Regions from separate parts of the Leucobacter muris genome, predicted to be linked through region 2. Evidence: predicted binding sites of a transcription regulator. Region 2 holds the regulator's gene; the other holds the start of a gene.
The links. The regulator LexA, encoded in region 2, represses DNA repair genes until DNA is damaged. The targets are predictions, from matches to a motif close to TCGAACANNTGTTCGA.

Region 1 (3,824 bases), 950 kb from region 2:
GCCGGTATCTGCCACAGCTGCAAAGGAAGGGGCTGAGATGCCCGCAGTGCTCATCACCGGTGCCCAGTGGGGCGACGAGGGGAAGGGACGAGCGACCGATCTGCTCGGCAGCCGCGTCGAATACGTGGTCAAGTTCAACGGCGGCAACAACGCCGGCCACACCGTCGTCGTCGGCGACGAGAAGTACGCGCTGCACCTGCTTCCGTCCGGCATCCTGACGCCCGGCGTCGTGCCCGTGATCGGCAACGGCGTGGTCATCGACCTCGGTGTGCTCAAGCAGGAGCTCGACGCCCTCAGCAGCCGCGGCGTCGACGTGTCGCGCCTCAAGGTGAGCGCGAACGCGCACGTCATCACCGCCTACCACCGCACGCTCGACAAGGTGACCGAGCGCTTCCTGGGCAAGCGCCAGATCGGCACGACGGGGCGCGGGATCGGCCCCGCCTACGCCGACAAGATCAACCGCGTGGGCATCCGCATCCAAGACCTCTTCGACGAGAGCATCCTGCGCCAGAAGGTGGAGGCCGCGCTCGAGTTCAAGAACCAGGTGCTCGTCAAGATCTACAATCGCCGGGCCATCGAGGCCGACGAGGTGATCGCCGACCTGCTGAGCTTCCGCGAGATGCTCGAGCCGATGGTCTGCGACACCGGTCTGCTGCTGCACGAGGCGATGCAGGACGGCAAGACCGTGCTGTTCGAGGCCGGTCAGGCGACCATGCTCGACATCGACCACGGCACCTACCCCTTCGTGACCTCCTCGAACGCGACCGCGGGCGGGGCGAGCACCGGATCGGGTCTGCCGCCCCACCAGCTCGACCGCGTCATCTCGGTCGTCAAGGCCTACACCACGCGCGTGGGCGCCGGTCCGTTCCCCACCGAGCTCTTCGACGAGTTCGGCGAGCACCTGGCGAGCGTCGGCCACGAGTACGGCACCACGACGGGGCGCGCGCGCCGCTGCGGCTGGTACGACGCCCCCATCGCCCGCTACGCGGCCCGCATCAACGGCGTCACCGACTTCGTGCTCACCAAGCTCGACGTGCTGTCGGGGCTCGAGACGATCCCGGTCTGCGTCGCCTACGACGTGAACGGCGTGCGCCATGACGAGATGCCCGTCAATCAGAGCGACTTCCACCACGCGAAGCCGATCTACGAGGAGTTCCCCGGCTGGTCCGAGGACATCTCGGGAGCGCGCCGCTTCGAGGAGCTGCCGAAGAACGCGCAGGAGTACATCCGCGCCCTCGAGGCGATGAGCGGCGCCCGCATCTCGGCCGTCGGCGTGGGCCCGGAGCGCGAGCAGGTCGTGGTGCTCCACGATCTGCTCGACTGAGGCCGTCGTCCTGAGTGGAGTCGCGGGATCCTCGGGCGCGTGAGATCCTGCGGCTCCTCACCCCTCGGGGTCGAGGCCCCGCCTCCCCGGCAGCAAGCAGCCGCATGACGCGGAACGACGATTTGGAGCAACCCATGAGTGATCCGACCCCGCAGGAGCGCCTGGCTGCGCTGCGCTCGAGCATCGACAACATCGATGCGGCGCTCGTGCACATGCTCGCCGAGCGCTTCCGCTGCACCCAGGAGGTGGGCCGCCTGAAGGCCGACCACGACATGCCGCCGTCGGATCCGAGTCGCGAGGCGCGGCAGATCGAGCGCCTGCGCTCCCTCGCCGAAGACGCCCACCTCGATCCCGAGTTCGCCGAGAAGTGGTTCAACTTCGTGGTGGCCGAGGTGATCCGGCACCACCAGCACATCGCCTCCGAGCGCTGACTCGGGCCGGCGGCGCCGGGTGCCGCGGGCTTCGGGGAAGCGCTCGGGTCGATGCGCCGAGGGTTTCCCTGCGAGCCGCGCGCGCAATCGAGTCTTGCGATTCATTCGAACATATGTTCGAATGAATCCATGAGGTGGAGCGGGCAGCGGGTCGATGCGACGTCGGAGACGGCGCTGCCCGGGCTCGGTCTCGGCGAGGTCGCCGCGGTGCCGGGGCACCTGCGCACGGTGCGCGCCCCCGAGTTCGCCGGGCTCGTCTTCCACGAGGTGATCGCGAAGAGCGCGCTCAACCGGGTGCCCGCCTCGTCTTCGATGCCGTTCTCATGGACCATCAACCCCTACCGCGGCTGCTCCCACGCCTGCGTCTACTGCTTCGCCAGGGGCTCCCACCGATACCTCGACCTCGACACCGGCCGCGACTTCGACTCGCAGATCGTGGTGAAGGTCAACATCGCCGAGGTGCTCGGCCGTGAGCTGGGCAAGCCCGGCTGGCAGGGCGAGCACGTCGCGCTCGGCACCAACACCGACCCGTATCAGCGGGCCGAGGGCCGCTACCGGCTCATGCCCGGCATCATCGACGCCCTCGCCCGCAGCGGCACGCCGATGTCGATCCTCACCAAGGGCACGCTGCTGCGCCGCGATCTGCCGCAACTCGTCGAGGCGGCGCAGCGCGCTCCCGTTGCGCTGTCGATGTCGATCGCCGTCGCCGATCCCGATCTGCAGCGGTCGATCGAGCCCGGCGTGCCCAGCGCGAGGGCGCGGCTCGACACGATCGCCGCCGCCCGAGACGCGGGATTCGAGCCCGACGTCTTCGTGATGCCGGTGCTGCCGCATCTCACCGACTCGACCGCTCAGCTCGGCGCCCTGCTGCGCGACATCCGCGCCGCCGGCGCCCGCTCGGTCATGTACGGCCCCCTGCACCTGCGCTCGCACGTGAAGCCCTGGTTCTTCGCCTGGCTCGAGCGCGAGCACCCCGAGCTCGTGCCCGCCTACCGCTCGCTCTACCCGGGCAGCGCCAGCAGCGCCCCGCAGGCGTACCGTATGGAGCTGGCGGCGCGCATCCGCCCCATCATCAGACGCCTCGGCCTCGAGTGGGCCGTGCCCCGCGATCCTGCCCACCCGCGTCGCGGCGCCGCCGCCCGGCCGATGCCCGTCGATGCGCTCGCCACCCCCGGCGCGCCCGCGCCCACCCTCTTCTGAGGCGCGACCCGAGCGGCTCCACGTACGAGGCTCGGGGCGGGCCGGCCGACGGCACCTCGATCAGCGCGGACTGCGGGGCTGCGGACCGCGGTCGGCACCGCCGGGCTCAGGCCGCCGACCGCGCTCCCGCTTCGCCCGCGGCCGACGCCGCGCGCGCCTCCGCGATCGCCTCCAGCACCCGCAGCCGCAGCGCGTTCCCGCGCTCGGCGAAGCCGCGCTGTCGGCGCGCATACTCCCGCTTCCCGTCGGCCGCCTCGATCGGGATCGGCGCGAGCGGCGCCCCCGACGCTCCGACGAAGCCGGTCACGTCGTAGGGCGACGCCTGCATGTCGACCTCGCGGATGTCGCGCGCCAGCTCGAAGGCGTCGAGCAGCACCTCTCCGGGCACGATCGGACCGAGCTTCGCCGCCCACTTGTAGACGTCCATGCCCGCGTGCAGGCAGCCGGGCTGCTCGAGCTCGGGCTGCGTCTCGCGGGTGGGCTGCACCGCATTGAGCGGCGCGGCCTCGGCGGTGAAGAAGCGGAACGCGTCGAAGTGGGTGCACCCGATCGGGTGGCTCTCGACCACGAGGTCGGTGGCCGCGTGCCCGATCCGCAACGGCAGCGCCGTGTGCCGCAACTGCTCGGGGGTCATGCGGTAGACCATCGCCCACTCGTGCAGGCCGAAGCAGCCGAAGCGCGGCGCGCGGTCGAGCGTCTGCCGCAGCAGCGTCTCGACATAGTCGACCGTGCCGCCCCGCTTCGCGAAGAACGCGGCGGCGTCGACGATCGCGTCGTCGCCGTGCGCGTCACCGGTGGCCGGGCGCCTGCCTGCCGAGGTGCGCGCGCCGCCCGCCGGTCGTGCGCCCGCCGCCGTGCGCGCACCGTTC
Region 2 (3,824 bases):
GTGCGCGACACCCTCGACCGCCTGGCGGCGACCGGCTCGCCGATCATCTCCGACGGCGAGCAGCGCAGGCACAGCTTCGCGAGCTATCCGCTCGGCACCGACGAGGTCGAGGAAGGGCCGGTCTTCGCGGTGTTCGCCGACGGCCACCACCGGGTGATCCCGAGCCTCGCAAGCGCACCGTTCGCCTTCCGCGCGTGGGCCGCCGATGACGTGTCGGCGGCTCGCGAGCTGACCGACCTGCCGCTCAAGCAGGCCGTGATCTCGCCGTCGATGCTGTCGCTCATGGTGCCCGATGCGGGCCTCGGCGACTACTCGCGCGACGACTTCCTGAACGACGTGGTCGACGGCTGCGCCGACGACATCGCGCGCTGCTTCGCCGCGGGCGCCTCCCGCGTCACGATCGACTTCACGGAGGGGCGCCTCGCGCTGCGCCGTGATCTGCGCGCCCCGTGGGCCGGCCCCGAAGCGCTGGGAGGCTTCATCGAGCTCATCAACCGGGTGCTGGATCGCCTCGAGCCGCGGCAGCGCGCCGCGGTGGGCGTGCACACCTGCCCCGGCAACGACAACGACTCGGCGCACAGCGCCGACATCGACTACGCCGAGCTGATCCCCGAGCTGTTCCAGATCGAGGCGGGGTACTTCCTGGTGCAGGCCGCGGGGGAGAAGGATCCGGATCGTGTCGCCCGTCTCGTCGGCGGTCAGCTGCGCGGACGGGCATCCCGCGGGCGCGCCCCGCGCGTGCTCATCGGCGTGACCAACCCCACCCATCCGAGGCTCGAGACGGCCGAGCAGATCCGCGACCAGCTCGTGCGGGCGGCGCGCTTCGTGCCGCCCGAGCTGCTCGGCTCTACCGACGACTGCGGGTTCTCGCCCTACCTCATCGACGAGAAGCCGCGGCACGGCTCGCCCGACTTCGCCCGCGACGTGGCCTTCGCCAAGATCGCCGCTCGGGTGCGGGGCACCGAGCTGGCGTCCGAGGCCCTGGCGGGAGCGGCGTCGTGAGCCCGCTGCCGCTCGCGGGCAGCGCGCCCACCCGCGCCCGCTTCTCCTTCGAGGTGTTCCCGGCGCGCAGCGGCGCCGCCGCCCTCGCCCTCGGGCACGCCGTGCAGCACCTCTCCGCAGCCGGCCCCGACTTCATCTCGGTCACCTACGGGGCGAACGGGTCCAACCGCGACGCGTCGCTCGACCTGCTGAAGTACCTGCGCGATCACACCGACGCACTGCCGCTCGCACACCTCACCACGGTCGGTGAGAGCCGCGATGCGGTGCGCGAGACGATCCACCGCATCATGGACGCCGGCGTGCACGACTTCCTCGCCCTGCGCGGCGACCCGCCGCGGGGGCTCGACGAGCACGACCCTGCGGTGACGGGATCCCTGTCGTCGCTCGAGCTGGTCGATCTGGTCGCCGAGGCCCGCGCCGAGCGACCGCCGCTCACGAGCGTCGGGCGCACCGCCGTGGCCGCGTACCCGAACGGGCACCCGCTGTCGCGATCGCGTTCGCAGGACATCGAATGGCTCATCGAGAAGCAGGAGGCCGGCGCGCAGTTCGCCGTCACGCAGCTCTTCTTCCGGGCCGAGGAGTACCTCGGCTTCGTGGGCGACGCCCAGAGCGCGGGGCTGCGGATCCCCGTGCTGCCCGGGCTCATGCCGGTCTCGACGAGTGCGCAGCTGCGCAAGGTCGCGTCGCTGGCGGGTCGCCCGGCCCCCGAGGGGCTGGAACGGGCACTCGAGGAGGCCGGGGGATACGCGCCCGAGCTGGGCGTGGAGCACACGGTCGACCTCGCACGCGCGCTGCTCGCCGGGGGAGCCCCGTCGGTGCACCTCTACACCTTCAACCGGCACGAGCAGGTGCTGGCCGTGCTGCGCGAGCTGCAGCTGCTGACGCCGGATCCGATCGGCTGAGGGTACGGCAGCGCCGGGCGCTTCCGCGGCGTTCGGCCGCTCGCCACCGCGTGCCGACGCCGGGCCGGGGGCGGCCCCGGCCCGGCCTGCGCGATCAGACGGAGCGGAAGACCGCGACGACGCGGCCGAGCACCTCGGCGTGGTCGCCGAGGATCGGCTCGAACGCGCTGTTGCGCGGCAGCAGCCACGTGTGGCCGTCGCGGCGGCGGAAGACCTTGACGGTCGCCTCGCCGTCGAGCATCGCCGCGACGATGTCGCCGTTCTCGGCCTCGCGCTGCTGGCGCACGACCACAAAATCGCCGTCGCAGATCGCCGCATCGATCATGGAGTCGCCCACCACGCGCAGCATGAACAGCTGGCCGTCGCCCACGAGCTGCCGGGGGAGCGGCACGATCTCCTCGACCTGCTGGTCGGCCGTGATCGGCACGCCCGCGGCGATCTGCCCGACCAGGGGCACGTAGGCGGCTTCCTCGACCTGCTGCGCGGGGGCGTCGGCGATGGCCGCGCTCGTGCTCGCCAGCTCGACGAGGATCTCGAGTGCTCGGGGCCGGTTCGGATCGCGGCGGATGTACCCGCCGAGCTCGAGGCGGCTGAGCTGGTGGGTGACGCTCGAGAGCGAGGAGAGCCCGACGGCGTCGCCGATCTCGCGCATGCTGGGCGGGTAGCCGCGAGTGTCGACCGAGCGCGCGATGCACTCGAGGATCGCCTGCTGCTTCTCGCTGAGGGGCTTCCGGGAGTGGGGAGCGTCGCTCATCGCTGTCCTTTCCGAGGCCCGAGGGCGGTGGCGGGAGGGTCGGATCCATGAATGTCAGTGGTTGCTGATTCAGTGATGCCGTTGCTCGAAACCATAGCCGCTGCATTCGAACACCGCCAAACAAGTGTTCGAGTGTCGCGGAAAAGATCGAAACATGTGTTCGAAGATCTTGCTTGCGGTTTCGATTCATCGAAGATATATTCGAAACAGATGTTCGCCCCGATGTGATACTCGCGGCGGCGCGGAAGAACAGGAGAGACCACCATGAGCGCACAGGCGGTTCTGCAGCACGAGTCGTACGAGGTTCGCCCCCCGAAGGCGAACGCGAAGCTGCGCCTCACGCGTCGCGGGCGAGTGGTCTTCGGATCGCTGGCCACCGTGATGGTCGCGGGCCTGCTCGCGCTGGCGGCGACGTTCGCGGGCCCCCAGGCCTTCGCGTCGGAAGAGGGCGCTTCCGGCCAGCAGTTCCACTACGTGGTCGTGCAGCCCGGTGCTTCGCTCTGGTCGCTCGCGACCGAGCTCGACCCCGAGGCCGACCCGCGCGACCTGGTCGCCGAGATCGTGCAGCTCAACCAGCTCGACGGCTCTGGCATCGAGGCGGGCGAGGCGATCGCGGTGCCGCTGCGGTACTCCGACAGCCCCGCGGTGTTCGGGGCCGACGAGCTCGATACGTGAGGGTGTGAAGCCTGAGCGATCGAAGCGTGCGCGTTCGAAGGCGTCCCGGGCGCACCCACTAGGTTCCGACCCTGCGCGCCGGCCTCGCGAGCCGGCGGCGCCCCGGGGAGGTTCTAAACTGGTGCGGTGACCAGCCTGAGCGATCTCCCTCTCCGCGCCAACCTCGTCGGCAAGCAGCCCTACGGGGCTCCCCAGGATCCCGTGCCGGTGAGCCTCAACGTCAACGAGAACACGCATCCGATCCCCGAGGGCGTGGTTGCCGACATCGCGGAGTCGCTCGCGCAGGCGGTTCACGGAGTGAACCGCTATCCCGACCGCGAGTTCACCGAGCTGCGCGAGGCCCTGGCCGGTTATCTCGGCCATGGCCTGACCGTCGAGCAGCTGTGGGCGGCGAACGGCTCGAACGAGGTGCTGCAGCAGATTCTGCAGGCGTTCGGCGGCCCCGGGCGCTCGCTGCTGAGCTTCACGCCCACCTACTCCATGTACCCGCT

Region 1: the regulator LexA is predicted to act here: its motif matches at 1,861-1,876, upstream of Leucomu_RS00915 (Rv2578c family radical SAM protein).

What each region holds. Positions count from the first base shown of each region.
Region 1 is NZ_CP035037.1:195,572-199,395, forward strand. Features, by position in the region: gene Leucomu_RS00905 (adenylosuccinate synthase) at 38-1,324, shown strand; gene Leucomu_RS00910 (chorismate mutase) at 1,459-1,755, shown strand; gene Leucomu_RS00915 (Rv2578c family radical SAM protein) at 1,885-2,955, shown strand; gene Leucomu_RS00920 (3-methyladenine DNA glycosylase) at 3,062-3,824, opposite strand, start outside.
Region 2 is NZ_CP035037.1:1,142,436-1,146,259, forward strand. Features, by position in the region: gene Leucomu_RS05325 (uroporphyrinogen decarboxylase/cobalamine-independent methonine synthase family protein) at 1-1,002, shown strand, start outside; gene Leucomu_RS05330 (methylenetetrahydrofolate reductase) at 999-1,904, shown strand; gene lexA (transcriptional repressor LexA) at 1,999-2,658, opposite strand; gene Leucomu_RS05340 (hypothetical protein) at 2,923-3,333, shown strand; gene Leucomu_RS05345 (histidinol-phosphate transaminase) at 3,460-3,824, shown strand, end outside.